Regions from separate parts of the Enterobacter sp. PL_is514 genome, predicted to be linked through region 2. Evidence: predicted binding sites of a transcription regulator. Region 2 holds the regulator's gene; each other region holds the start of a gene.
The links. Region 2 encodes PurR, which represses purine synthesis genes. Its sites were predicted from a motif close to CANGCAAACGTTTGCNTG; they were not measured.
Positions count from the first base shown of each region.

Region 1 (9,991 bases), on a different contig from region 2:
AAAGAGTTGCTCAAGCGTACCGAAGAACACATCAAAGGCATGGTCGTGCCGGGCACCCTGTTTGAAGAGCTGGGCTTTAACTATATCGGCCCGGTTGACGGCCATGACGTGCTCGGTCTGGTGACCACGCTCAAGAACATGCGCGACCTGAAAGGCCCGCAGTTCCTGCACATCATGACCAAAAAAGGGCGTGGCTACGAACCGGCGGAAAAAGATCCGATCACCTTCCACGCGGTACCGAAATTTGACCCGTCCAGCGGCTGTCTGCCAAAAAGCAGCGGCGGCATGCCGAGCTATTCAAAAATATTCGGCGACTGGCTGTGCGAAACCGCCGCGAAAGACAACAAGCTGATGGCGATCACCCCGGCCATGCGTGAAGGCTCCGGCATGGTGGAGTTCTCCAGAAAATACCCTGACCAGTATTTTGACGTTGCCATTGCCGAGCAGCATGCGGTGACGTTTGCGGCGGGCCTGGCCATTGGCGGCTACAAGCCGGTTGTCGCGATCTATTCCACCTTCCTGCAGCGCGCCTACGATCAGGTGATCCACGACGTGGCGATTCAGAAGCTGCCGGTGCTGTTTGCTATCGATCGTGCAGGCATCGTCGGTGCCGACGGCCAGACGCACCAGGGCGCGTTTGACCTGTCGTTCCTGCGCTGTATTCCGGACATGGTCGTCATGACGCCAAGCGACGAGAACGAATGTCGTCAGATGCTGTTTACCGGCTACCACTATCAGGATGGCCCAAGCGCCGTTCGCTACCCGCGCGGCAATGCGGTGGGCGTTGAGCTCCAGCCGCTGGAAAAACTGCCGATCGGTAAAGGTCTGGTGAAGCGTCGCGGTGAAAAAGTGGCGATCCTGAACTTCGGCACGCTGATGCCAGAGGCGGCGAAAGCGGCTGAAGCGCTGAATGCCACCCTGGTGGACATGCGCTTTGTGAAACCGCTCGACGAATCGCTGATCCTGAGTATGGCGGAGACGCATGACGTGCTGGTCACGCTGGAAGAAAACGCCATTATGGGCGGCGCGGGCAGCGGCGTGAACGAGGTGCTGATGGCAAATCGTAAAGCCGTGCCGGTGCTAAACCTCGGCCTGCCGGATCATTTCATTCCTCAGGGTACCCAGGATGAAGCCCGTGCGGCGATTGGCCTGGACGCTGCCGGTATCGAAGCTAAAATCCGCCGCTGGCTGGACTGACCCCTTCCCCCTTTTCCGCTCCTGCTATGCTTAAACCTGGTGTTTAAACAGCAGGAGCGGAACCGTGCAATACACTACGTTAGGAAAAACGGACCTTAAGGTTTCCCGACTTTGTCTGGGATGCATGACCTTTGGCGAGCCCGATCGGGGAAACCACGCCTGGACGCTGCCGGAAGAGAGCAGCCGTCCGATTATCAAACGCGCCATTGAGGGCGGCATTAACTTCTTTGACACCGCCAACAGCTACTCCGACGGCAGCAGCGAGGAGATTGTTGGCCGCGCCCTGCGCGATTTTGCCCGTCGTGATGACATCGTCGTCGCCACCAAGGTCTACTATCCGGTAGGCGACCTGGCTGAGGGCCTTTCTCGCGCACAGATCCTGCGATCCATTGATGACAGCCTTAGGCGCCTGAACATGGATTACGTCGACCTGCTGCAAATTCACCGCTGGGATTACAACACGCCAGTCGAGGAGACGCTTGAAGCGCTGAACGATGTGGTCAAAGCCGGTAAAGCACGCTACATCGGCGCGTCGTCTATGCACGCGTCGCAGTTTGCTCAGGCGCTGGATCTCCAGGCGCAGCACGGCTGGGCGCGCTTCGTCACCATGCAGGATCACTACAACTTGATCTATCGTGAAGAAGAGCGCGAAATGTTGCCGCTGTGCCATCAGGAGGGCGTGGCGGTGATCCCGTGGAGCCCGCTGGCGCGCGGTCGTCTGACCCGTCCGTGGGGAGAAACCACGGCCCGTCTGGTATCGGATGAAGTGGGAAAAAATCTGTATGGTGGTACAGAAGCCAGCGATGCGCTAATTGCCGAACGTTTAGCCGGGATCGCCGACGATACCGGTGCAACCCGCGCCCAGGTGGCGCTGGCCTGGCTGCTGGGTAAACGCGGCGTCGCGGCGCCGATTATCGGCACATCCCGGCAAGAGCAGCTTGACGAACTGCTGAATGCGGTGGATATCACGCTGACGCCGGAGCAGGTTGCCGAGCTTGAGACGCCGTATCAGCAGCATCCGGTGGTAGGATTTAAGTAAGCACGTAGGCCGGGTAAGGCGGAGCCGCCACCCGGCAATACAGAGCGCACAACATCACGCGAAGTGATCGTACCCTTTCCAGTCCAGCGTAACCGGCTCACCGTCTTTCACAAACTTCAGCCCTTCACTCTCCGGCATGATCTGACCGATGCAGGTAAATTTCGCGCCGAGATGCGCTAATGCCACGTCGAGCGTTCCGCGGTTCAGCTCCGGAACGGTAAAACACAGCTCATAATCTTCGCCACCGGACAGCGCCCAGAGCAGTGCCTGCTCAGGCTCTACATGGCGAAGCAGTTCCTCTGACAGCGGGAACAGATCCAGGTCAACGCGCGCGCCGACGCCGCTGGCCTTCAGAATATGGCCGAGGTCTGAGATCAGCCCGTCAGAGAGATCGATAGCCGAGCTCGCCCGCTCGCGCAGCGCCTGGCCGTGCAAGATACGCGGTGTTGGCCGCAGATGGCGTTTTACCAGATATGCCGCATCATCAGCATCTTCAACCGTTAAACGGTTCTGAAGGATCGCCAGCCCTGCCGCACTGTCGCCCGGCGTACCGGTCACGTAGATCCAGTCACCGGGTTTTGCGCCTGAGCGCTTAAGCGCACGGCCAAGCGGCACATAGCCGTGGATCGCCAGCGTCATCGACAGCGGACCGGCAGTGGTATCACCGCCAATCAGCTGCATATCATAGTAGCTAAGCTGCTCAAATAGCGCATCGCTAAAGGCTTCCAGCCAGGCTTCATCCACCTCTGGCAGGGTCAAAGCCAGCGTCAGCCACGCAGGATCGGCACCCATCGCCGCCAGATCGCTGACGTTCACCGCCAGCGCTTTATACGCCAGATCGGCAGGATCGATATCCGGTAAGAAATGACGGCCGCACACTAAGGTGTCGGTGCTGATTGCCAGCGTCTGTTTTTCGGGAATATTGAGAAGTGCACAGTCATCGCCAATGCCGGTTTCAACATCAAGACGAGAGGTTCTGACACGGTCGAAATAACGGGCAATCAGGGAGAATTCGCCGCATGCCATACGTTATGCCTCAGCAAATAAAAGAAAAAACCGGAGCCGCACTGCCCGTCAGGCAATGCAGGACTCCGGTTTGCGGATCACTTTTTGTGGGGACGGATCGCAGGTGCTGCTTTATCAAGTACGCCGTTTACAAACTTGTGGCTGTCTTCAGCGCCGAAGGTTTTCGCCAGTTCGATCGCTTCGTTGATGGCCACTTTATACGGCACATCATCACGTTTAGACAGCTCAAACAGCGCAATACGCAACACTGCTTTTTCTACCTGGCCCAGCTCTTCGAGCAGACGGGACAGGTAAGGCTTCATCAGACCATCGAGATACGCGCTATTAGTCGCCACTCCCGACAGCAGTTCACGGAAGTACAGAACGTCAACGTCTTTCACGTCCTGTTCTGACAGGAACTGGTATTCAACATCAGAGATGTCGTTCTGGGACAACTGCCAGGAGTAAAGTGCCTGGACGGCACATTCACGGGCGCGGCGACGAGCAGCAGGTTTCACGGAATTCCCCTTACAAAAAAATCAGGCCTTGATGGCTTTCAATACATTGATCATTTCAAGCGCGGTCAGTGCAGCTTCTGCACCTTTGTTACCGGCTTTGGTGCCAGCACGTTCGATGGCTTGTTCAATACTTTCGGTGGTCAGCACGCCGAACGCGACAGGAATTTCAGCATCCTGCGCAACGTGTGCCAGACCGTTGCTTGCACCGCCCGCAACGTATTCGAAGTGCGCAGTGCCGCCACGAATAACGGTACCCAGTGCAATCACCGCGTCATATTTACCGGTTTTCGCCAGCGCGCCCGCCGCCAGTGGCAGTTCGTAAGCGCCTGGAACCCAAACAACGGTAATATTGTCATCTTTAACCTGGCCGATACGTTTCAGGGCGTCAATAGCACCTTCCAGCAGGCTGTCGTTGATGAAGTTGTTGAAACGCGCAATGGTGATGGCGACGCGAGCGTCCGGGGTAGCTACAGCAGCTTCAATAATGTTCATACTCTTCCTTTACGGGTTCATTTGGCCCCGCAGGGGGGCGGATTTTATCATAATACTTTGCGCACTGCTTCCCTATTTCAGGAGCAATTACGCTGTCGTTAAGTGGAGGCAGACATCCGGACCTACCGGACGAATCTCGCTAAATTTGAGTTGCGGTGCGTCGGCCAGTTTTTCAAGGCCAGGCAGCACAAACAGGCCGCGCGCATCGTGACCTAACAGTTTAGGCGCAACGTAAACAATCAATTCATCCACCAGTCCGGCCTGTAAGAGCGCACCGGCGAGCATTGGCCCGGCTTCGACCCAGATGCTGTTCACCTGCTGCTTGCCGAGCAGCATCATCAGCACCACCAGATCCAGATGACCGTTATGCTCCGCCACCATAATGCTGCGCACGCCTTCCGGCCATTCGCGCGTATCTTCTTTAGTGCGGGCAATCCAGGTTTCACCCGGCTGCTGGACGATGCGGTGCTCCGGCGTCACCCGGTTCTGGCTATCAATGACAATACGCAGCGGCTGACGCAGGTTCTCCTGCGGGTAAAGCGCCTGAGTATCGGCATTCAGTTCGTCCCAGCGCACGGTCATAGCCGGATCGTCAGCCAGAACGGTTTCACTGCTGGTGAGAATAGCATGGCTTTGCGCGCGCAGACGTTGCACATCGCGCCTTGCCTGTGGCGACGTGATCCACTGGCTTTCGCCGTTTGCCATCGCCGTACGACCGTCCAGCGAGGCGCCCAGCTTGAGCTGAATATACGGGAACCCCGTGCGCATGCGCTTCAGAAAGCCTTTGTTGAGCGCTTCCGCGTCCTGCATCATCAGGCCATGGCTGACGTCAATGCCTTCCTGCTGCAGGCGATACAGACCGCGTCCGGCTACCTGCGGATTCGGATCCTGCATCGATGCGACCACGCGCGAAACACCTGCCGCGATAAGCGCTTCGCAGCACGGCGGCGTACGCCCGTGATGGCTGCAGGGCTCCAGTGTGACGTAGGCCGTAGCACCGCGCGCCTTCTCGCCGGCCATGCGCAGCGCATGAACCTCAGCATGCGGTTCGCCGGCACGATAGTGAAACCCCTCCCCCACGATCTCGCCATCTTTGACGATAACGCACCCGACGTTCGGGTTAGGATGGGTAGTAAAACGACCGCGCTGCGCCAGCTTCATGGCTCTCGCCATGTAAATCTCATCCTGCATGAGCTTAATCCTGTAAGCGGGCGATCTCTTCGCCAAACTCTTTGATATCTTCGAAACTGCGGTAGACCGAAGCGAAGCGGATATAGGCGACCTTATCGAGCTTTTTCAGCTGCTCCATCACCAGGTTGCCGATCATTTTGCTCGGCACTTCACGCTCACCCAAACCACGAAGGTAAGATTTTATGTGGTTTAACGCCATTTCAACGTCGTCCGCGCTGACGGGACGTTTTTCCAGGGCCTTCAGCATCCCGCTGCGCAGTTTCTCTTCGTTAAACGGCTCTCGCACGTCGTTGCTTTTTACCACGCGCGGCATTACCAGCTCAGCAACCTCAAAGGTCGTGAAACGCTCGTTGCACACCAGACATTGCCGACGACGGCGTACGGATGACCCTTCGCCCACAAGACGAGAGTCGATGACTTTGGTATCCACAGCGGAGCAGAATGGGCAATGCATACGGTATCCCTGTTATCCGGTTAACTAATTTTCATTTTACCCTGATCTGGCCTGACAACAAAGGAAGAGCTTTTTGAGACAAAGGATCTATGTCTGACACGATGATGCTGGCTACCATTAGGACGATCCGTTATTTCAAGGAAATAAACGCAATGACAAGACGTTACCTGAAAATTTTGCTGGTGGGGAGCCTCTTCACCCTTAGCGCCTGTGCACAGCAAACCGAAGTCCGTCAGATGAAACAGAGCGTAAATACGCTCAATACGGCGATGGACAAACTGAACAAAGAAACGGTGAAGATCACCCAGCAAAACGCGCTGAATGCTAAATCCAGCAGCGGGGTTTATCTGCTACCGGGGGCGAATACGCCCGCGCGGCTCAATAGTCAGATTGGCACGCTGAAAATGTCTCTGGTGAACGTGGCGGCAAATGCAAATGGTACTCGCGCAACATTACGCATCCAGGGAGAATCCAACGATCCGTTGCCAGCCTTCAGCGGCACCGTCGAATGGGGACAGATCCAGGGCACCACGGAGAGCTACCAGGAGGTGAATGTTAACCGTCAGCTGTTCACCGCACCGGCCAGCGTGCTGGCTCCGAGCGATGTTGACATTCCACTGCAGCTTAACGGACTGACTCCGGATCAGTTAGGTTTCATCCGCATTCACGATATCCAGCCCGCCGCTCAGTAACCCCACTTTTAGCGGAGTGAAATGTCACTCCGCTAACATTTACATTTCGTATGGATTGGCAACATAAATGATTGCCGCTACAATCCCGGCCGTTTAAAGTACGCAAACGTGAACGCAATCGATTACGCGTGTGAGAGATATGTGAAACAACACATATTTTTGTGAGCAGGGATTCCTATAATAGGCACCGCAGAAACACGAAATATTTAGAAACGCAATTCGCGCATTTTTCACTCCCGGAAGGGAATTTCAATCAGTGGCATGATTATGAAAAAAACATTACTCGCAGCTGGCGCCGTGCTGGCACTTTCTTCCTCTTTCACTGTTAACGCAGCGGAAAACGATAAACCACAATATCTCTCCGACTGGTGGCACCAGAGCGTTAACGTGGTCGGCAGCTACCACACGCGCTTTTCTCCGAAGCTGAACAACGACGTTTATCTGGAATACGAAGCGTTTGCTAAAAAAGACTGGTTTGATTTCTACGGCTATATCGATATTCCTAAGACCTTTGACTGGGGTAACGGTAACGACAAAGGTATCTGGTCCGACGGTTCCCCGCTGTTCATGGAAATCGAACCGCGTTTCTCTATTGATAAACTGACGGGTACCGACCTGAGCTTTGGTCCGTTCAAAGAATGGTATTTCGCCAACAACTATATCTACGATATGGGCGATAACAAAGGCAGCCGTCAGAGCACCTGGTACATGGGTCTGGGTACAGATATCGATACCGGTCTGCCAATGGGCCTGTCTCTGAACGTGTATGCTAAATACCAGTGGCAGAACTATGGCGCTTCAAACGAAAACGAGTGGGATGGCTACCGTTTCAAAGTAAAATACTTTGTGCCAATCACTCAGGTTTGGGGTGGCCAACTGACCTACATCGGCTTCACCAACTTCGACTGGGGCTCAGATCTGGGTGATGACAAGAACCGTACCAGTAACTCTATCGCGTCCAGCCACGTTCTGGCCCTGAACTACGATCACTGGCACTACTCTGTCGTCGCGCGTTATTTCCATAACGGCGGCCAGTGGAAAGGTGGGGATACCGTTAACTGGGGTGAGGGTGACTTCACGTCTAAATCAACCGGTTGGGGTGGCTACCTGGTTGTAGGTTACAACTTCTAATCAGTGTGGGTTTCGCCCGGTGGTGCTACGCTTACCGGGCCAACGATCCGAATGCAGGCCGGGTAAGGCGTAGCCGCCACCCGGCTTTTTACTGCTTAACCTTCCGCAAAAAATCTGCCAGAGACCTGTCCGCACTCTCGCTAAACCGCCTTTCCGTAGTCACAATATTGAGGCATCTGTCGAGCCGGAAACAGCGATAGTCATCGCGCCGTTCACACCACGCCGCCAGCAGCCAGCGCTCTCCCCAGAAGAACAGCCCCAGCGGCTGAACCTCACGATTAGACAGCTGTCCTGCTTCATCACGGTAATGCAGCGCCAGCACCTGTTGGGCGGAAATCGCCTGATGAATCCTGTCAAAATCGCTGCGGGAGTGGCTTTGCATGCAAAAATCCGGGGCGTAGATCCGCGTCTGCTCCGCCTTTCGACGACTCTCCTCGGGCAGAATCGCCAGCACCTTTTCCTGAGCCGACTCCAGCTCGCGCGACAGCGATTCGCCTCCCCAGGTTTTGAGCAGGCGAATCGCGACGATCAGCGCCTCAGATTCCTTATTTGTCAGCATCAGTGGCGGCAGGTCAAAACCCGACATCAGCCGATATCCGCTCCCTGCTTCACCTTCCACCGGCACACCGGAAAGCGACAGGTCGCGGATATCGCGGTAGACCGTGCGCTCGGACACGCCAAGCCGGTCCGCCAGATGCGCTGCCGTTGTCAGACGCCTGCCCCGCAGGATCTGCACAATCTGAAACAAACGGTCAGCGCGTCGGGTCATATATTATTCCGCTCTCAGGCAGGTTGATGGAGGCCGACGCGGTTGCCCTCGCTGTCGGTAAACAATGCGATAGTGCCAATGCCATGCGGCAGTTCCAGCGGGCCAAACACGCACTCGCCGCCCGCAGAGGCGATGCGATCGAGCGTGGCCGCCAGATTGTCAGTATGCAGGTAAATAATAGCGCCCTGCAAAGACGGTGTAACGCCGTCAAATTTTGCCAGTGCGCCTCCGGTGGCGGGATCCTCATGCGGGAAAACCGCCAGCTCCGCGCAGTCCATTTTCTCGCGACGCAGCGCGAGCTGCATCACCGGCTCATAAAATTTGATGGCGCGCTCCATATCCGAGACCGGAATTTCAAACCAGTTAATGACGCTTTTCATACATCCTCCTGCCTGTTGTTTGGGTTCAGAAGGAGTCTACGACAGGGCTCCTGACAGCATACTGTCAGGAGTGTTTGTCAGAAGGAGATAAAAAAAATCCCGGTCAACCGACCGGGATTTCGATAACGCGCTAAACGTCGCCTTACGGCAGAATGGACGGCTGATCCGCCCCTTCTTTCTCGACTTTCTGCTGGAGCAGGTGCTCGCGCTTCATGCCGAGTTTCAATGCCAGTGCGGACGCGACGTAGATAGACGACGCTGTACCGATGGTAACACCAATCAACATGGTCAGCGAGAAGCCTTCCAGCACCGGACCACCGAAGAGGAACAGCATCAGGATCACCATCAGGGTAGTACCGGAGGTGATCAAGGTACGGTGCAGCGTCTGGGTCAACGACACGTTAAAGATTTCGTACGGCGTACCGCGACGGATCTTACGGAAGTTTTCACGAATACGGTCAGATACCACGATACTGTCGTTCAGTGAGTAACCGATAACGGACATCAGGGATGCCACAATCGTCAGGTCAATCTCAATGTGGAACAGCGACAGTATGCCCATGGTGATCACCACGTCGTGCGCCAGGGCGATAACCACACCGGCCGCCAGTCGCCACTCAAAGCGGAAACCGACGTACACCAGGATGGAGATCAGCGCCACCAGCAGCGCCATCGCACCGGTCTGGGCCAGGTCAGCACCCACGCTTGGGCCGACGAACTCAATACGCTTAACCGCCGCGTTCTGGCTGGTTGTTTCGTTAATCACGCTAACAACCTTACTGCCCAGCTCCTGGCTGCCGTTAGCATCGTGCACCGGCGGCATACGCACCATGATGTCGCGGCTGCTGCCGAAGTTCTGCAGCAGCGGCTCTTCAAAGCCCGCTTTCTGCAGAGACAGGCGCATCTGGTCCATATCGACCGGTTTTTCCAGGGAGATCTCGATAACCGTACCACCGGTGAAATCGAGACCCCAGTTAAAGCCTTTCACGCCCATAATGACGATGGACAGAATCAGCAGGAAACCTGAAATGCCGAAGGCCCAGTAGTCCCAGCGCATAAAGTCCCAGACTTTACGGCCGTGGTTCAATTGTTCAACAGTATATTCCTGTGCCACAACGCACTC
Region 1 covers NZ_JBVPGN010000032.1:145,942-155,932, reverse strand. The annotation lists gene dxs (1-deoxy-D-xylulose-5-phosphate synthase) at 1-1,197, shown strand, start outside; gene AC0TNG_RS12380 (aldo/keto reductase) at 1,262-2,236, shown strand; gene thiL (thiamine-phosphate kinase) at 2,291-3,262, opposite strand; gene nusB (transcription antitermination factor NusB) at 3,340-3,759, opposite strand; gene ribH (6,7-dimethyl-8-ribityllumazine synthase) at 3,781-4,251, opposite strand; gene ribD (bifunctional diaminohydroxyphosphoribosylaminopyrimidine deaminase/5-amino-6-(5-phosphoribosylamino)uracil reductase RibD) at 4,339-5,442, opposite strand; gene nrdR (transcriptional regulator NrdR) at 5,447-5,896, opposite strand; gene AC0TNG_RS12350 (SadB/YajI family lipoprotein) at 6,049-6,588, shown strand; gene AC0TNG_RS12345 (nucleoside-specific channel-forming protein Tsx) at 6,856-7,719, shown strand; gene AC0TNG_RS12340 (helix-turn-helix transcriptional regulator) at 7,808-8,488, opposite strand; gene AC0TNG_RS12335 (VOC family protein) at 8,503-8,868, opposite strand; gene secF (protein translocase subunit SecF) at 9,011-9,982, opposite strand.
Region 1: the regulator PurR is predicted to act here: its motif matches at 6,700-6,717, upstream of AC0TNG_RS12345 (nucleoside-specific channel-forming protein Tsx).

Region 2 (9,991 bases):
ATAACGCCACCTTCGATCACAGCTTTACCATGGCCGCCGCCGAGCGCGCGTCGCTTAAACGCAACCCCTTCCATCCTTTTGTCACCTTCGACACCGCCGCGCTGAGCGGCCTGGCGCTGGGACAAACGGTGCTATCAAAGGCCTGTATTACGGCGGGCATTCCGTTCGACGGCACGCAGGCGCACTCCGCGCTGTATGACACGGAGCGTACCGCAGAGCTGTTCTGTGAGATCGTCAACCGCTGGAAGCGTATGGGCGGCTGGCCGCTGCCGAAGGGTGATGAGGACGAGCACCAATCGTAGGTCGGGTAAGCGCAGCGCCACCCGACAAAAAAAAAGCGACCATATAGCGGGTCGCTTTTTTTATTTGCGCAGAGAAAATTACTCTGCGTCCGGCTCTTCCGTTTTGTACTTCGCTGCCGTCTCTTTGATCAGCTGCTGCAGTTCGCCGCGCTGATACATTTCAATCAGGATATCGCAGCCGCCAACCAGTTCACCGTCTACCCACAGCTGTGGGAACGTCGGCCAGTTCGCGTACTTCGGCAGTTCAGCGCGGATGTCAGGGTTCTGCAGGATATCAACGTAAGCAAAACGCTCACCACAGGCAGACAGCGCCTGAACCGCTTGCGCGGAGAAGCCGCAGCTTGGCAGCTTTGGAGAACCTTTCATATACAGCAGAATCGGGTTTTCAGCGATCTGGCGCTGGATTTTTTCAATAGTGGTGCTCATGTCTTGCTTCCTTTAACTTCTGTTACGGCATTCGTCTGACATTGTAGCGGTTCAGACTGGCATCGGAAAATAACATTTTTGTCACGTTTATACATTCTACTCCGAGTCAGGAAAAGTTGCATTGCAAATGGTGTTTACCCCTGCGGCGGTCAGGGTTTTGCTTAGGGAATGGGCAAATGAGCGACAGAACGATGAATTTTTTTGCACTTGCTTACGAAACACGATTGTAGATTGAAAAATGCTATTAACTTTCTGGCTTTTTATAGATTAGAATCGACGGGCTTTGTAAATCACACGCGGGTATTATTGATGACCTGCATTTATCAGGGGACTGCCCAGTGGCGCGGATAAATAAATTCTCGATCACGCTCTGTGCTTTACTGTTTACTTCACTCACTTTCACGCCAGTGGCAAACGCCTCTCAGCAGGCGCGGCATTCTGCTGTACAAAAAAACCATCTGGTGAAAGCCACAGAACGTAAGAAAAAAACCACCGCTAAGAACGACAAGAAAAAAACACCGGCTCAGACGAAACAGACCGCTTCCAGCAAGACGAAAACCAAACCTTCCCGTACTGCCCACTCCGCCAAAAGTAAAGCTTCGCAAACCGCCGCTAACCTTGTTACTGAAAAATGCATCACGCGTAAAGGCCACAAGGCGAAATGCACGAAGGTCACGAAAATAGCGGAAGTGCATAAGGTGCGCGTACAGAAAGCGCAAAAAACCGCGATGAACAAACTGATGGGGCAGATTGGCAAACCCTATCACTGGGGTGGCAGCTCGCCGCGTACCGGCTTTGACTGCAGCGGCCTCGTCTATTACGCCTATAAAGATCTGGTCAAGTTCCGCATTCCTCGTACCGCTAATGAGATGTACCACCTGCGCGATGCCTCACCGGTTGACCGCGGTGAGCTGGAAAACGGCGATCTGGTGTTCTTCCGCACTCAGGGTCGCGGCACGGCTGACCACGTCGGCGTCTATGTCGGTAACGGAAAATTCATCCAGTCACCGCGTAGCGGCCAGGATATTCAGATCACCTCTCTCAGTGAAGACTACTGGGTACGCCATTACGTCGGCGCACGTCGCGTGATGACGCCGAAAACCATTCGCTAACCCCTGCCCTGCCACACCCGTGGCAGGGTAAGTTCCTCTTTTGCATACCCTTTCAATTTGCTATCCTGTCCTTGTTGTCTGTGTGGTTATTGGCAACGCAAAATACAATAAGGAGAGAAGCAATGTCGTTCGAATTACCTGCACTACCGTATGCAAAAGACGCCCTGGCACCGCACATTTCTGCGGAAACCCTGGAATATCATTACGGCAAGCATCACCAGACGTACGTCACTAACCTGAACAATCTGATCAAGGGCACCGATTTTGAAGGCAAAACGCTGGAAGAGATCGTCCGCAGCTCAGAGGGTGGCGTATTCAACAACGCGGCTCAGGTGTGGAACCACACCTTCTACTGGCACTGCCTGGCGCCAAACGCCGGTGGCGAACCTGCCGGTGAACTGGCTACCGCTATCAACGCCGCCTTTGGCAGCTTCGCGGATTTCAAAGCGAAATTTACCGATGCAGCCATCAAGAACTTCGGTTCGGGCTGGACGTGGCTGGTTAAAGAGGCGGATGGCAAACTGGCTATCGTGTCCACCTCTAACGCAGGCACCCCGCTGACCACCAGCGCTAAGCCGCTGATGACCGTGGACGTATGGGAACACGCTTACTACATTGATTACCGCAACGCGCGCCCGAACTACCTGGAGCACTTCTGGGCACTGGTTAACTGGGACTTTGTCGCGAAGAACTTCGCCGCGTAAGAGACACGCAGAAGGGTTCGCCCTTCTGCGTTTTTGGTTTATTCCGCAGCGCAGGCTGCTTCAGGCTGTTTACGACCCGACATCATCACCAGCAGCAGGCCGAGCGCGGCAATAATCGCCCCCATCACCGGCACAAAGCTGTACCCCAGTCCCCCTGAAATCACGGCCCCACCGGCCGCCGCACCGAGCGCGTTGCCCAGGTTGAAGGCGCCGATGTTGACCGACGATGAGAGGCCCGGCGCTTCATGCGCGACGCGCATCACGCGCATCTGCAGCGGCGGCACCACGGCAAAGGTGGCGGCTCCCCAGACGACCATTGCGATCGCGGCCCCAAACTCATTACGCGCCAGCCACGGAATGGCAATCATGATGGCAATCAGCAGGGTTAAGAAGCCCTTCAGCGTGCCGCTCACGGAACGGTCGGCAAATTTCCCGCCGAGATAGTTGCCGATCGAGAAGCCCACGCCTATCAGTACCAGCATCGCGGTCACAAAGAGAGGCGTTGCGTGGGTGATGTCATGCAATACCGGTGAAATATAGGTGTAGAGGGTAAACATCGCCCCTGCCCCCAGCACGGTGGTGAGCAGCGCGGAGAGGACCTGCGGGCGCACCAGCACCGACAGCTCTCTGCGCACGTCAGGACGTTCACCCGCGCTGCCTTTCGGCAGGGAGAAGAACAGCGCCACCATCGCGACCACGCCCAGCCCGGCCGTTGCCAGGAAGGACATCCGCCAGCCGATCGCTTCCCCCAGCCAGGTTGCCGCAGGCACCCCGCCGATGTTGGCAATCGTTAGCCCCATAAACATGGTTGCTACGGCGCTGGCCTGCTTATGTTTTGGCACCACGCTGGCAGCCACGACCGATCCCAGCCCGAAGAACGCGCCGTGGTTAAGGCTGGTCAGAATACGAGACAGCATCAGCGTGGTGTAGTCCGGCGAAATGGCCGAAAGCACGTTACCCAGGGTGAAAATCGCCATCAGGAAAATCAGCGCATTGCGGCGCGCGCGGTGCGAAAGGAGAAGCGTCATCAGCGGCGCCCCCACCATCACGCCGATAGCATAGGCGCTGATTAACATCCCTGCCGCAGGGATCGAGACGTCCACGCCGCGGGCGATGACGGGCAGTAACCCCATCGGGGAGAATTCAGTGGTGCCAATCCCAAAAGCGCCAATCGCCAGGGCCAGCAGGGGAAAATTGATTTTCATGCGTCAACTCCGGATGCCGTGTCATGTGGTGACACAGAACAAAGAAGCGGAAAGCATGACATCAATCACAAAAAATGAGAAGTTAACAAAATGGCAAAAGATTTTTGCCAGAGAAGTAACAATCGGGTCGATCGGGAGGGAGAAGGCTCTCCCTCCGCGTAAATCAGTGCAGCGCAGCCGTCAGACCGGCCGCGACAATCAGAGCCAGCACAATAACGGTGGTGAACAGCGAAAACTTCAGATCGGAACTCATCAATTTTTCTCCTTTTAATCCCCCCACGAAAAGTGAGCCTGCTCATTTTTGCATAATTTACGTCAAAAATCTTCCTGGATTTAGGCTGATAAACACTTTACCTCTTCCCCTTTTCATCAAGATAGGACAAAATTCCACGCTAAATTTATTAGCGTACCGGCCATTGACCCCCTCCTGACGTCCCGTGTCGTTTTCCCGGCGTGCCGCAATTCAAGATTGCGTGATAAGGGTGAGAGAAGGCAAACGTTTACCTTCAAGTTTTTCAGGAGTTTAGGATATGGTCTGGAGTGACATTTAATGGCAACAATTAAAGACGTAGCAAAACGCGCAAACGTTTCCACTACAACCGTATCACATGTAATTAACAAAACCCGCTTCGTGGCGGAAGAGACGCGCAACGCCGTCTGGGCAGCGATCAAAGAGCTGCACTATTCGCCAAGTGCGGTTGCGCGCAGCCTCAAGGTTAATCACACCAAATCCATTGGATTGCTGGCCACCAGCAGTGAAGCGGCCTATTTTGCCGAGATCATTGAAGCGGTAGAGAAGAACTGCTTCCAGAAAGGCTATACCCTGATTCTGGGCAACGCATGGAACAGCATAGAAAAACAGCGTGCCTACCTGTCGATGATGGCGCAAAAGCGCGTTGATGGCCTGCTGGTAATGTGTTCCGAGTACCCGGAATCCGTACTGTCGATGCTCGAAGAGTATCGCCATATTCCCATGGTGGTCATGGACTGGGGCGAAGCGCGCGCGGATTTCACTGATTCCGTTATCGATAATGCCTTTGAAGGCGGCTATATGGCCGGTCGTTATCTGATCGAACGCGGTCACCGCGAGATTGGCGTGATCCCCGGTCCGCTGGAGCGCAACACCGGCGCGGGCCGTCTGGCCGGTTTTATGAAAGCGATGGAAGAAGCGCTGATCAACGTGCCGGAAAACTGGATTGTGCAGGGCGACTTTGAGCCGGAGTCGGGCTACCGCGCAATGCAGCAGATCGTCTCCCAGCCACACCGTCCGACCGCCGTTTTCTGCGGGGGTGACATCATGGCTATGGGCGCGCTCTGCGCTGCCGACGAGCTGGGTCTGCGCGTACCGCAGGATATTTCCGTGATCGGGTATGACAACGTGCGTAACGCGCGTTTCTTCACGCCAGCGTTGACCACCATTCACCAGCCGAAAGATTCGCTGGGCGAAACGGCCTTCAATATGCTGATGGACAGGATCGTCAACAAACGTGAAGAGTCGCAGTCCATTGAAGTTCACCCGCGTCTTATCGAACGCCGTTCCGTTGCGGACGGTCCGTTCCGCGACTACCGTCGTTAATCGCTTTACGGGGCCAGCTATGCTGGCTCCCGTAACCATTCCCGGTTTAGCGTTTCGCTGTCTCCCAGATAATCCAGCAGCCAGGCCATCGCAGGCGAGACATCACTTTGCTGCCAGGTCAGGCAGCAGGCCGCATCCGGGAACGGATTCTCCAGCGTCAGCTCAACCCACTCTCCGGTATCGATGCGCGGACGCGCGAAATGAACGGGCACCATCGCGACGCACAGTCCGGCGCTGAGGCACGTCGCCGACGATTCCCAGTCAGGGGCCACCACCCGCCGCTGGTTGTCCAGAAGCCAGGTGATACGCTTCGGCAATGAACGGGAGGTATCCTCCAGCACCAGCGACGGCCAGTTGCGCAGCGTATCATCGCTGAGCGGCCCCTCCATCACCGCCAGCGGATGATCGCTTGCCACCACGCACTTCCAGCTCAGCATGCCCATATCGCGAAAGGCGTAACGTCCCCCGACCGGGATCGCCTGCGTGGCCCCGATTGCCATCTCTGCCCTGCCGTCCGCCAGCGCATCCCAGACGCCGTTGAACACCTCCTGCGAGACCCGCAGCTCGACATCTGAAAAATGACGATAGAAATCGACGATCATCTGCCGGGTACGTTCCGGCTTAACGATGTTATCCACCGCGATGGAAAGATGCCCCCGCCAGCCGTTAGCGATCTGCTGACACTGTTCGCGGGTGATCTGCATTTTTTTGATAACAGAACGCCCTTCCTTCAAAAACCACGCCCCTGCGGGCGTTAATTCCACATCACGATGGCGCCGCTCAAACAGCGGAACCGCCAGCCACTCCTCCAGCTGACGCACCGTGTAGCTGATGGCCGAAGGGACGCGGTGCAGCTCCTGCGCTGCACCGCTAAAGCTGCCGTTACGTGCAACAGCATCGACCACTTCAAGAGAATAATCTGACCACATTTTCTGCCTGCAAAAAATTTGAATGCACCCGCCAAATATTAGCGTTTCACAAGCCGCTTTGCACTCCCTACACTCTCCGCCAACGTACACCTGCCTCCTCAGGAGAATAAGAGAATGCAACCCAGGAAAGGATTTTTAGTCTGGCTCGGCGGCTTAAGCGTGCTGGGCTTTTTGGCCACCGACATGTACCTGCCCGCGTTTGCCGCGATGCAGGAAGACCTGCAAACCCCTGCGGCGGCCATCAGCGCCAGCCTGAGCCTGTTCCTTGCCGGTTTCGCTTTCGCGCAGCTGCTGTGGGGACCGCTCTCGGATCGCTTTGGTCGTAAACCGGTACTGCTGCTGGGTCTGGCCATTTTTGCCGTGGGCTGCCTGGGGATGCTGTGGGTGCGCGATGCCACCTGGCTGCTGGTGCTGCGCTTTATTCAGGCCGTGGGCGTCTGTGCTGCGGCGGTGACCTGGCAGGCGCTGGTGACCGACTACTATCCGGCTAACCGCACAAACCGTATTTTCGCCACCATTATGCCGCTGGTGGGTCTTTCCCCTGCCCTGGCTCCGCTGCTGGGCAGCTGGATCCTCGCGCACTTTGACTGGCAGGCCATTTTTGCCACGCTGTTTGCCATCACGCTGGTACTGATGCTGCCGGCGTTTGCCCTTAAGCCCGCGCATAAAAAAGAGGCGCATGCGGATGCGAAGCCGATTACCTTCACCTCCCTGCTGAGCGCCAAAGCGTATCGCGGCAATGTCCTGATTTACGCCGCCTGTTCGGCCAGCTTCTTCGCGTGGCTTACCGGCTCGCCGTTCATTCTGCACGATATGGGCTACAGCCCGGCGGCCATCGGTTTGAGCTATGTTCCGCAGACTATCGCCTTCCTGGTGGGCGGGTACGGCTGTCGCGCGGCGCTGCAAAAATGGGAAGGTCAGCAAATGCTGCCATGGCTGCTGGTGCTGTATGCGCTGAGCGTCATCGGCACCTGGGCCGTCGGGTTTATTCCGGGCGCGGGCCTGGCTGAAATTTTGATCCCCTTCTGCGTGATGGCCGTGGCGAACGGGGCGATTTACCCGATTGTTGTAGCCCAAGCGTTGCGTCCGTTCCCGCAGGCGACAGGCCGCGCCGCCGCGCTGCAAAATACCCTGCAGCTGGGTCTGTGCTTCCTGGCAAGTCTGGTGGTCTCGGCGCTGATTGCGACGCCACTGTTAACCACCACCAGCGTGATGCTGGTCACCGTTGCGCTGGCGGTGACGGGCTATCGCATGCAGGCCTCCGCGCAGCGTGAGCAGGATAGCGGCGCTCAGGTGGAAACCTCGCATGCCTGATTGCGCCAGAAATCATGTTACATTTCAGTGATTAGGTTGCTAACAATTTTCTATTGAATCACCAAATTTTGAGGCCTATACTAAATTTGGTTCGATTAAATACGATAAATATTAAGTGTTAACGGGAGCCGGAGCGCTCCCGTTTTACCATGGAAGGCATTTCGGCAAGGGTTATCTCCCTTCCTCTGTTCTACGTCGGATATTAGCCTCGCGGTATTTACCGTGAGATTTCTCACAAACCAAAAAAAGCGTCTACGCTGTTTGAAGGTTCTGATCACATCAGGGTGATGGAGAAGCTATGAGTTCATCGTGTATAGAAGAAGTCAGCGTTCCGGACGATAACTGGTCCCGGATCGTCAGTGAACTGTTAGGTCGAGCAGGCATCACTATCAATGGATCATCGCCATCCGATCCTCAGGTTAAACATCCCGACTTTTTTAAACGCGTATTGCGGGAGGGATCGTTAGGCCTGGGAGAAAGCTATATGGACGGCTGGTGGGAGTGCGAACGTCTGGATACCTTTTTTGCCAGCGTGCTGCGTGCCGGTCTGGAAAACCAACTCCCGCGCAATCTGAAAGACACCCTGCGCGTCGCCTCTGCCCGACTGTTCAATCTGCAAAGTAAAAAACGCGCGTGGATCGTCGGCAAAGAGCATTACGATCTCGGCAATGACCTGTTCAGCCGCATGCTGGACCCGTTCATGCAGTACTCCTGCGCCTACTGGAAAGACGCGTCGACGCTTGAGGAAGCGCAGCAGGCAAAGCTGCGTCTGATTAGCGAGAAGCTGCAGCTACAGCCCGGCATGCGCGTGCTGGATATCGGCTGCGGCTGGGGTGGGCTGGCGTATTTTATGGCGAAGCACTATGGCGTCAGCGTAGTGGGCGTCACGATTTCAGCGGAACAGCAAAAAATGGCGCGAGAGCGCTGTCAGGGTCTTGATGTGGATATCCGGCTGCAGGACTACCGTGACCTGAACGAGCAGTTCGACCGGATCGTTTCCGTCGGCATGTTCGAGCACGTGGGGCCAAAAAACTACGATACCTACTTTGAGGTGGTGGATCGTAATCTGAAACCGGACGGGCTCTTCCTGCTGCACACCATCGGCTCTAAGCGGACCGACAATAACGTTGACCCGTGGATCAATAAATACATCTTTCCGAATGGCTGTTTACCGTCCGTTCGCCAGATCGCCAACGCCAGTGAATCCCATTTCGTGATGGAAGACTGGCATAACTTTGGCGCGGACTACGACACCACCTTAATGGCGTGGCATGAACGTTTCCAGAAAGCCTGGCCCGAGATTGCGGACAACTATTCAGAACGATTCAAACGGATGTTTAGCTATTATCTGAATGCCTGCGCGGGGGCGTTTCGCGCACGGGATATTCAGCTCTGGCAGGTGGTATTCAGCCGGGGGATTGAACACGGACTGCGTGTCGCACGCTAAAAAATAACCCCGGATATCCGGGGTTATTTTTTATTCTTCTTCAGTGGTCTTTATTATTGCGGCTTCTTTTGCTGCCAGCACGCGCTCAACAGTATCCACCACCGCCTGGGTTTGCGGATCGATTTCGATATTCACGCGATGCCCCAGTTTTTTGGCACCCAGCGTGGTGCGCTGCAGCGTTTCAGGAATTAAATGCACGCAAAAACGCGTTGGCGTCACTTCCCCCACCGTCAGGCTAATCCCGTCAATGCCAATAAATCCTTTATAGAGGATGTATTTCATTAATGACGGATCCTGCATTTTAAACCAGATTTGACGGTTATTTTCCGAGGTCACGATTTTTACCACTTCAGCGGTGGTCATGATGTGGCCGGACATCAGGTGGCCGCCAATCTCATCGCTGAACTTCGCCGCGCGTTCAACGTTGACGGTATCGCCCACCGCCAGCTCGCCCAGGTTGGTGATGCGCAGCGTCTCTTTCATTAAATCAAAGCTAATCTGGTTGCCGTTAATTTCGGTCACGGTCAGACAGCAGCCGTTATGCGCAATCGACGCACCGGTTTCAATGCCCTCAAGCATATATTCCGGCAGCTCAACAACATGAGTACGGAAATTAGGTTTTTCATCAATGGACACCACTTTGGCGGTGCCCTGCACAATACCAGTAAACATGCTTACAACTCCTGTTTTTTCCGGACGGTGGTGACACCGTTTAATCCCACCACAATAACAGTTGGAAAAACAGGTTGCCAGCGGAGCGCATTTTCTGGCGATTTTTTCACTAGATAAATAGCTAAAGCCCGCTACAATAGCTGGCACCCCCCTGCATTTTCTTCTCGCTGCCCGTTTCGGCGGCTTTTTTAGTCTCTCAAATAACAACAAAATAAAGGTGTTCACGTGCAGAAGTACATGAATGAAGCGCGCCAGTTATTGGCACTGGCTATACCAGTGATCATCGCGCAAGTGGCCCAGACCG
Region 2 covers NZ_JBVPGN010000034.1:143,253-153,243, reverse strand. The annotation lists gene rnt (ribonuclease T) at 1-302, shown strand, start outside; gene grxD (monothiol glutaredoxin 4) at 381-728, opposite strand; gene AC0TNG_RS16355 (C40 family peptidase) at 1,067-1,840, shown strand; gene sodB (superoxide dismutase [Fe]) at 1,963-2,544, shown strand; gene AC0TNG_RS16345 (MFS transporter) at 2,583-3,749, opposite strand; gene cydH (cytochrome bd-I oxidase subunit CydH) at 3,913-4,002, opposite strand; gene purR (HTH-type transcriptional repressor PurR) at 4,300-5,325, shown strand; gene punR (DNA-binding transcriptional activator PunR) at 5,343-6,254, opposite strand; gene punC (purine nucleoside transporter PunC) at 6,369-7,568, shown strand; gene cfa (cyclopropane fatty acyl phospholipid synthase) at 7,867-9,015, shown strand; gene AC0TNG_RS16315 (riboflavin synthase subunit alpha) at 9,046-9,687, opposite strand; gene mdtK (MdtK family multidrug efflux MATE transporter) at 9,913-9,991, shown strand, end outside.

Region 3 (9,991 bases), on a different contig from region 2:
CCCTACCGGAACAGATTCGCCGCTGCCCGCTACCGCTGGTGGTGGTCTCTCAGTCGCTGCTGGATGAAAAATGCAATCTGGTGATGCGCGACAACCGTCAGGCGGCAAACCTGGCGGTGCGTTATCTTATCGAGCGCGGCCATCGCAATATCGCCTACATTGGCGGACGTGAAGGCTGCCTTATCCGCGAGCAGCGCCTGCTCGGTTTTCGCAGCGCGATGACGCAAAACGGGCTGGTCTGGCGCGATGAATACTCTCCGGCCTGCAGCGATGACACCCTGGCTGCGGGTTTCGCCACCCGCCAGCTGCTGGAAAAAAACAATACTATCACCGCCCTGCTCTGCCACTCGCCGGATGCCATGATCGGCTCCATCTCCGGTATTCATCAGGTCGGGCGTACGGTGGGTAAAGATGTGTTTTTAACACAGCAGGTCGCGCTGGTCGGTTTCGAAGATATGCTCCACGTAAACCTCACCTCGCCGTCATTTACCTATGTCTCATCCGCCAGCGAAGAGACGGGGCGTCAGGCTGCCGGGCTGATTATTCGCACGCTAAAGGAGCCGACGCTGCAAACCCAGCGCATTACGCTTTCCGGGCAGCTTATCGCGCGCGAGTCGGCGTAAAATCAGAATTCAGAACAGGTCTGTTAAGGCGAGATTACTGCTATATTTCCATGATTTGCCATGGATAATATCAATGCCTACCGTTATTACGCACGCTGCTGTTCCGCTTTGTCTGGGCCTGGGCCTGGGAACCAAAGTGATTCCTCCCCGCCTGCTGTTTGCCGGGATTGTTCTCGCCATGCTGCCGGACGCCGACGTGCTGGCGTTTAAGTTCGGCGTCGCGTATGGAAATGTTTTCGGCCATCGCGGCTTTACCCACTCCCTGCTGTTCGCCTTTGTGGTGCCGATACTTTGCGTGCTGACTGGACGACGATGGTTCAGGGCCAGCCTGACGCGGTGCTGGCTGTTTTTAACGGTATCACTGCTGTCGCACAGCCTGCTGGATTCGATTACCACAGGCGGAAAAGGCGTCGGCTGGCTGTGGCCGTGGTCAGATGAACGCTTCTTTGCGCCGTGGCAGGTGATTAAGGTCGCGCCGTTTGCGCTCTCACGCTATACCACGCCGTACGGGCATCAGGTGATTATTTCAGAACTGCTGTGGGTGTGGCTGCCGGGGGTTGTGCTAATGGGAATGTTGTGGTGGAGAAGAAGGTAAAAAAAAGCCGGGTGGCGGCTGCGCCTTACCCGGCCTACTTTTACCCGTAGGCCCGGTAAGCGTAAGCGCCACCGGGCGTTACAGACTTACTTACGGCGCCAGGTGGTACCCTGCGGGCCGTCTTCCAGAATGATGCCCATCTCGGTCAGACGGTTACGCGCCGCATCGGCCGCCGCCCAGTCTTTCGCCTGACGCGCTTCCAGACGCGCTTTGATCAACGCTTCAATTTCCGCCACTTCGCCGTCATCCGCCTGCGCACCGCTCTGCAGGAACACGTCCGGATCCTGCTCCAGCAGGCCGAGCACGGAAGAGATCTTACGCAGATGGGACGCCAGCGCATTCGCCGCCGCCATATCTTCTGACTTCAGGCGGTTCACTTCGCGCGCCATGTCGAACAGCACGGAGTAAGCTTCCGGGGTGTTGAAGTCGTCGTTCATCACCTCAACAAAGCGTGCTTCGAACGCTTCGCCACCTGCAGCAGGAACAGACCTGTCGGTACCGCGCAGCGCGGTGTACAGACGCTCCAGCGCCGAGCGCGCCTGCTTCAGGTTCTCTTCGCTGTAGTTCAGCTGGCTGCGATAGTGGCCGGACATCAGGAAGTAGCGCACGGTTTCCGCGTCGTAATACTTCAGCACGTCGCGCACGGTAAAGAAGTTACCCAGCGATTTCGACATCTTCTCGCGGTCAACCATTACCATCCCGGAGTGCATCCAGTAGTTCACGTACTCGCCGCCGTGGGCGCAGGTGGACTGCGCGATTTCGTTTTCGTGGTGCGGGAACATCAGGTCTGAACCGCCGCCGTGAATGTCGAAGTGCTTGCCCAGCTGTTTGCAGTTCATCGCGGAACACTCAATGTGCCAGCCCGGGCGGCCTTCGCCCCACGGGGATGGCCAGCTTGGTTCGCCCTCTTTGGACATTTTCCACAGCACGAAGTCCATTGGGTTACGCTTCACGTCAACCACGTCAACGCGCGCGCCGGCCTGGAGCTGATCCAGATCCTGACGGGAAAGCGAACCGTAGGTTGGGTCCGTTGGCACCGAGAACATCACGTCACCGTTGTCGGCAACGTAGGCGTGACCGCGTGCGATCAGCTTTTCGGTGATCTCGATGATTTCGTGAATATGGTGGGTCGCGCGCGGCTCGCTGTCCGGGCGCTGAATATTCAGGGCGTCGAAGTCTTTGTGCATCTCAGCGATCATGCGATCGACCAGCGCGACAAAGCTTTCGCCATTTTCATTCGCGCGCTTGATGATCTTATCGTCGATGTCGGTGATGTTGCGCACGTATTTCAGGTTGTACCCCAGAAAACGCAGGTAGCGTGACACCACGTCGAAGGCGACAAAGGTACGGCCATGGCCAATGTGACAGAGATCGTAAACCGTAATACCACACACGTACATGCCGACTTCCCCGGCATGGATAGGTTTAAATTCCTCTTTTTGGCGCGTCATTGTATTAAAGATTTTTAACATCGAAGATTCCATGTAAACACGTGTGTGGTTGAAAACCGGCTATTCTACCCGTAATTCAAACCCGAAGCAGCACACAATGCAAGGTGATCGCATCCTGTGGTTATGCTATAACAAGCCCCTATAGATGACCCGAACGCGGGTCGACGTACCACAATAACGGAACAGGATGCAAAAATGGTTACTTTCCACACTAATCATGGCGATATCGTAATCAAAACCTTTGATGACAAAGCGCCTGAAACAGTTAAAAACTTCCTGGACTACTGCCGCGAAGGTTTCTACAACAACACCATTTTCCACCGCGTGATCAACGGTTTTATGATCCAGGGCGGCGGTTTCGAACCTGGCATGAACCAGAAAGCCACTAAAGAAGCGATCAAAAACGAAGCGAACAACGGCCTGAAAAACACCCGCGGCACGCTGGCGATGGCGCGTACTCAGGCACCTCACTCTGCAACCGCGCAGTTCTTCATTAACGTGGCTGACAACGACTTCCTGAACTTCTCCGGCGAAAGCCTGCAGGGTTGGGGCTACTGCGTATTCGCAGAAGTGGTTGAAGGTATGGACGTGGTTGACAAGATCAAAGCCGTCTCTACTGGCCGCAGCGGTATGCACCAGGACGTTCCTAAAGAAGACGTTGTGATTACAAGCGTGACCGTCAGCGAGTAATTCGTGGCGACACTCTTTATTGCGGATCTTCATCTGCAAACAGAAGAACCGGCGATAACCGCCGGTTTTCTGCGTTTTTTACGCGGTGAAGCGAAAAGCGCCGATGCGCTGTACATCCTGGGCGACCTCTTTGAAGCCTGGATTGGCGACGATGACCCTAACCCGCTGCACCGTGAAATGGCTTCGGCCATTAAAGCGCTGGTGGATTCCGGCGTCCCCTGCTATTTCATTCACGGCAACCGTGATTTCCTGATCGGCAAGCGCTACGCCCGCGAAAGCGGCATGACGCTGCTGCCGGAAGAGCAGGTGCTCGACCTCTACGGCCGCAAGGTGCTGATCATGCACGGCGACACGCTCTGCACCGACGATACCGGCTACCTGGCGTTTCGCGCCAAAGTCCACACCCCGTGGATCCAAACGCTGTTCCTCGCCCTGCCGCTGTTTATCCGCAACCGCATCGCCGCCAGAATGCGCGCGGGCAGTAAAGCCGCCAACAGCAGCAAATCCATGACCATCATGGACGTTAATCCTCAAGCGGTGGTCAACGTGATGGAAAAACATGGCGTTCAGTGGTTGATCCACGGGCATACTCATCGTCCTGACGTGCATTCCCTTATAGCCAACGGCGAACCGGCCCATCGCGTGGTGTTGGGTGCATGGCACTCAGAAGGATCCATGGTCAAAGTCACGCCACAGGGCGTGGAGCTGATCGCTTTTCCGTTTTAACCCCTTACAGCTCATTCTATTTTTTTGAACAATATTGGCAAATTGTTTCGATTTTAATCAGCCCGTGGTCGGCCTATTATTTATCACATCAGGGCATCACGCCCTATCCAAGATAAATTACTTAAGGAATACGACCATGAAATCCATCAAAACTTTCGTTGCAGTTACCGCTCTTTCCCTGGCTTCCTTCGGCGCTTTCGCGCAGAGCGTCAGCGCAACCGGTTCAACCCTTGACCGCGCAGAAGCGAAAATTGCTGCACAGGCTGCTGAACAGGGCGCGTCTTACAAAATCACCAGCGCGAAGGTCGACAACCGCGTGTATATGACCGCAGAACTGACGAAATAATGATTGCCCTTCGACAAAAACAGACCGCCAGAATGCGGTCTGTTTTGTTATGAATTGATGGCAACAACGGCTCAAGATTTAACCGCGCAACCGTTTTCCTTGCCCGTATAACATGCTATTCTCTGTGCCCTCGAAAGCAGTGTGTTTCGCACCACAGGAGTTTTAAGACGCATGTCTTCCCGCAATAATCCGGCGCGTGTCGCCATCGTGATGGGGTCCAAAAGCGACTGGGCTACCATGCAGTTCGCCGCCGAAATCTTTGAAATCCTGAATGTTCCGCACCACGTCGAAGTGGTCTCCGCGCACCGTACACCGGACAAACTGTTCAGCTTCGCCGAAAGCGCCGAAGAGAACGGTTATGAGGTGATCATTGCCGGTGCGGGCGGCGCAGCACACCTGCCGGGCATGATTGCCGCCAAAACCCTGGTGCCGGTTCTGGGCGTCCCGGTACAAAGCGCCGCGTTAAGCGGTGTGGATAGCCTCTACTCCATCGTCCAGATGCCGCGCGGTATTCCTGTCGGCACGCTGGCGATTGGCAAAGCGGGTGCGGCGAACGCTGCCCTGTTGGCCGCGCAGATCCTGGCGACGCACGATAAAGCGTTACATCAGCGTCTGGCGGCGTGGCGTAAAGCCCAGACCGACGAAGTGCTGGACAATCCGGACCCGCGGGGTGCGGCATGAAGCAGGTTTGCGTCCTCGGTAACGGCCAGTTAGGCCGCATGCTGCGTCAGGCCGGTGAGCCGCTGGGTATTGCCGTCTGGCCCGTCGGGCTGGACGCTGAACCTGAAGCCGTACCGTTCCACCAGAGCGTGATCACCGCCGAGATCGAACGCTGGCCGGAAACCGCGCTGACCCGCGAACTGGCGCGTCATAACGCCTTCGTAAACCGCGACGTGTTCCCGATCATTGCCGACCGTCTGACGCAAAAGCAGCTGTTCGACAAGCTCGGCCTGCCGACCGCGCCGTGGCAGCTCCTGTCCGATAAAAGCGAGTGGAATGATGTTTTCGCGATGCTGGGCGAGCTGGCCATCGTGAAGCGCCGCGTGGGCGGCTACGACGGCCGTGGCCAGTGGCGTCTGCGCGCAGACGACACTGCCGAGCTGCCGGACGACTGCTACGGCGAATGCATCGTTGAGCAGGGCATCAACTTTAGCGGTGAAGTGTCACTGGTTGGCGCACGCGGGCACGACGGACATACCGTCTTTTATCCGCTGACGCATAACCTGCATCAGGACGGTATTCTGCGCACCAGCGTCGCCTTCCCGCACGCCAATGCTGAGCAGCAGGCGCAGGCAGAAGAGATGCTTTCTGCCATCATGCACGAACTCGGATATGTGGGCGTCATGGCGATGGAGTGCTTTATCACCCCGTCCGGTCTGCTGATCAACGAACTTGCACCGCGCGTGCACAACAGCGGCCACTGGACGCAAAACGGCGCGTCCATCAGCCAGTTCGAACTGCACCTGCGCGCGATCACCGACCTGCCGCTGCCGCAGCCGGTGGTGGACAGCCCGTCGGTGATGATCAACCTGATCGGCACCGATCTGAACTACGACTGGCTGAAGCTGCCGCTGGTGCATCTGCACTGGTATGACAAAGAGGTTCGCGCGGGTCGTAAGGTCGGTCACCTGAACCTGAACGACAGCGACACGGGCCGCCTGAGCGCCACCCTGGAAGCCATGATCCCTCTCCTGCCGCCGGAATATGCGAGCGGTATCGTCTGGGCACAGTCAAAGCTCAAGTAAGACATCTGCGCCGGGGAGTTGACCTTCCCCTTCCCCGGCGTACAATCCCCGCCCATTGCTGCTGAGTTTTCTTCTGGAATAACCATGAACGATGGAACGGACTATCGCGCGATCCTCGCGTCTGATACCCCTTTAATCGACGTTCGCGCGCCGATTGAATTTGCCCAGGGTGCGATGCCCGCCGCCATTAACCTGCCGTTGATGAATGACGACGAACGCGCCGCCGTCGGCACCTGCTATAAACGCCAGGGCCCCGAGGCCGCGCTGGCGCTTGGCCATAGTCTGGTGAACGGCGAGACGCGTGAGACACGTATTAACGCCTGGCGTGAAGCCAGCCTTGCCCATCCTGAGGGCTTTCTCTGCTGCGCGCGCGGCGGCCAGCGCTCGCATATCTCGCAGGCCTGGCTTAAAGAGGCGGGCATCGACTACCCGCTGATCCGCGGCGGCTATAAAGCCCTGCGCCAGACGGCGATTCAGGTGACCATTGAGCAGTCACAAAAGCCGATAGTGCTTATCGGCGGCTGTACCGGAAACGGTAAAACCCTGCTGGTGAAGCAGCACGCGCAGGGCATCGATCTGGAAGGGCTGGCGCACCATCGCGGTTCGTCGTTTGGCCGCACGCTCACGCCGCAGCTTTCCCAGGCGAGCTTTGAAAACCACCTTGCGGTTGAGCTATTGAAAAAAGACGCCGCGCGCTGGGTGCTGGAAGATGAAGGCCGGATGATTGGCTCCAACCACCTGCCGGAGTGCCTGCGTGACCGCATGGTTGAAGCGCCTATCGTGGTGGTAGAGGATCCGTTTGAGATCCGTCTTGAACGCCTGCGCGAAGAGTATTTCGACCATATGTGGGCAGATTTTTCTGCTGCCTACGGCGAAGAAGCGGGCTGGAAAGCGTACAGCGAGTACCTGCACCACGGCCTGTTCGCCATTCGCCGCCGTCTGGGGCTACAGCGGTATGCAGAATTCACCGTGCTGTTAGATTCCGCGCTGCTGGAACAGCAACGATCTGGCAGCACGGACGCACACTTCAGCTGGCTTGTACCGCTCCTGAACGACTATTACGACCCGATGTACGGCTATCAGCTGGAGAAGAAAGCGGAGAAGATTGTGTATCGCGGGACGTTTGAAGACGTTGCAGAGTGGCTTGGTCGCTAAAAGAAAGCCGGGTGGCGGCTACGCCTTACCCGGCCTACGCGTGCTTTTGTAGCCCCGGTAAGCGCAGCGCCACCGGGGAACAGACGACTTAGAAGTCGTAACGCAGACGCACCAGGTTCATGTCGCCCAGGTCGTCGGTGCTGGAGGTGAACACGTGCTCGTAGTCCACGCGGAAACCGTAATCCAGCTGGAAGCTGATACCCACGCCGTTGTCGATGCGCTGGTAGTTGCGGCCATTCACGTAGTCAATACGGTCGCCCATGAAGTAAGGCTGGATAGATTTAACCGCATACTGACCAATTGGGAACTTGTAGCCCGCAAAGTATTCAATACCCCATGCATCACCGGCGAAGTAGTCGTTAACAGACACTTTTTTGGTGGTCATGAAGTTCTGATACCAGCCGCCGCCAACGGAGAATGTCCAGTTGTCCGGGGTCCAGCTCAGCGCGGTACCGAGGATGTTCTGGTCGTAGGTTTTGCTGTCGCCATTGGCCGGGTTACGCATATCCGCACGGGTGTAGTTCCACGCGGCACCCCAGGTCAGATCGGTGGTCAGGTGGTAATCCAGACCCAGTGAACCGCCGCCTTTACGCTTGTAGCGCAGGCCGTTGCCCGGCAGGTATTCGCTGTCTTCAAACAGGTAGGATGCATAAATGTCAGCATCGCCCACGGTTTTCTTATATTTCAGCATATTACGTGAACGGTAAGAGCCGTCGTAATCGCCTTTGATCCCGTTACCTGGTGCCTGACCGATCATGTCGTAGTCCCAGATATCGGTTTTCGCGCCCACCACATCATAGTAAACGCTGTTCTGTTGACCGAAGGTCAGCGTACCCCAGGTGTCGCTCTTCAGACCGGTGTAGAGCATACGACGCGTCGTGTCGTGGTCGCTTTCGCTGTAGTGGTTGTCCCAGTTGAACATTGCAGGGAAGTTCACGCCCAGCTCGTAGTAGCTTACCCAACTGATGTCATCAAACAGGTAGTAATCTGCTGCGAAACGGAAACGGGTGCCGCCGTCGAAGCCGTTACGCTTGTAAGAACCTTTGTCGCCGTCACCGGTCATCATGTTGAACTGTGGACGGATACTCCCACCCACAGTGAAGTTCAGGCGGCTCAGCGGGTTACCCGCCTGAGGATCCTGCTTAAGAACGGTGATTTCCGCCTGAGAAGCGAAGGTAGTCAATGCCACTGCCGCGCCGATCGTTGCCGCCAGCGCTGATTTTTTTATAGTCATTATTTTTCCTTAATAGACACGCTGCTAAATATTTAGCGGGTGAATATTAACTGGAAATAATCGGGCTGTGTGGTCGGGTTTTTAATGTTTTGTGCTACTAAATGAGTGGGTATTATCACTTTGTGCTTTTTAAACACTACGCACCGGCATTTGAAACCGGTGCGTAACTTTCACCGTGCTAAATCAACTCGCGAACTGACGGAACAGGGCTTTGCCCTTTAACAGCCGCGTGCCGAGCCAGCCTCCGCAGAGTGAAAGCAGCACAGCGCCACAGAGAGGCAGGATCAACCAGAGACGCCAGTCAGGCTCCCACGGGAAGTCGAAGACTTTTGTCTGCAACACCGCCAGCGCCGTCTCTGCGCCAATGGCTGCCACCAGACCCGCCACCAGCCCCAGCAGCGCAAACTCGCTCCAGAGCGTCATCCGCAGCAGCCGCTTTCCGGCCCCCAGCGTGCGGTAGACCACCAGCTCCTGATGGCGCTGGCGCATGCCTACCTGCACCTGGGCCAGCAGCAACAGCACGCCGCAGATCGTCACCAGCACCACCATGACCTCCAGCGCGCGGCTCACCTGCTCCAGAACCTGCCCTACCTGCTTCAGGATCGCTCCAATATCCAGCAGGCTGACCGTCGGAAACTCCCGGTTAAGCTGGGTCAGCATGCCGTTGCCGTTTTCCCAGCGGAAGCTGGTCAGCCAGCTCTGCGGCTGACCGTCCAGCGCCCCCGGCGGGAAGATAAAGAAGAAGTTTGGCCGCAGGCTTTCCCAGTCCACTTTACGCAGGCTGGTGACCTTCGCGGTAAAATCCTGGGTATCGCCGGTAAAGGTCACGCTGTCCCCAAGCTTCACGTTCAGGCGCGTCGCCAGCCCCTCCTCCATCGACACCTCTCCCGCTTTCGGCGGCCAGATGCCGGCGGTTATCGGGTTGTGGTCAGGGCGTTTCTCCTGCCAGGTCAGGTTCAGCTCGCGGTTAAGCGACTCGTCCTTGTTCCCCTCCGTTGGCTGCCCATTGATCTGCGTCAGACGCGCGCGAACGATGGGATAGAACGACTCAGGGATAATGTGATGCTCCGACAGGAAACCCTTTAGCGGAGTGACCTGTTCTGGGGCAATATTGATCAGGAAATAGTTCGGGCTTTCCGGGGGAAGCTGCTGCTGCCAGCGATCGAGCAGATCGCCGCGCAGCACTAAAAGCAGCGCCAGCAGCATAAATGACAGCGAAAAGGCCGACAGCTGGCTGAGCGTTGACCAGGGCTGATGCAGCAGACGGTTGACCGCCAGGCGCACGGGCAGGGATTTTACCGTCACCTTTTTCAGGAGGTTAAGCAGTATCCAGCCCAGCACGCCGCACAGCAGCGCCAGCACAACCGCCCCGGCCAGTACCGCCCACAGCAGCGTGCTGCCCCCCATCAGCCACGCCAGCAGCCCC
Region 3 covers NZ_JBVPGN010000032.1:246,601-256,591, reverse strand. The annotation lists gene malI (Mal regulon transcriptional regulator MalI) at 1-623, shown strand, start outside; gene AC0TNG_RS12860 (metal-dependent hydrolase) at 697-1,218, shown strand; gene cysS (cysteine--tRNA ligase) at 1,305-2,690, opposite strand; gene ppiB (peptidylprolyl isomerase B) at 2,865-3,359, shown strand; gene lpxH (UDP-2,3-diacylglucosamine diphosphatase) at 3,363-4,085, shown strand; gene AC0TNG_RS12840 (YdgH/BhsA/McbA-like domain containing protein) at 4,222-4,431, shown strand; gene purE (5-(carboxyamino)imidazole ribonucleotide mutase) at 4,603-5,112, shown strand; gene purK (5-(carboxyamino)imidazole ribonucleotide synthase) at 5,109-6,176, shown strand; gene mnmH (tRNA 2-selenouridine(34) synthase MnmH) at 6,261-7,331, shown strand; gene AC0TNG_RS12820 (porin) at 7,420-8,565, opposite strand; gene ybbP (putative ABC transporter permease subunit YbbP) at 8,749-9,991, opposite strand, start outside.
Region 3: the regulator PurR is predicted to act here: its motif matches at 4,515-4,532, upstream of purE (5-(carboxyamino)imidazole ribonucleotide mutase).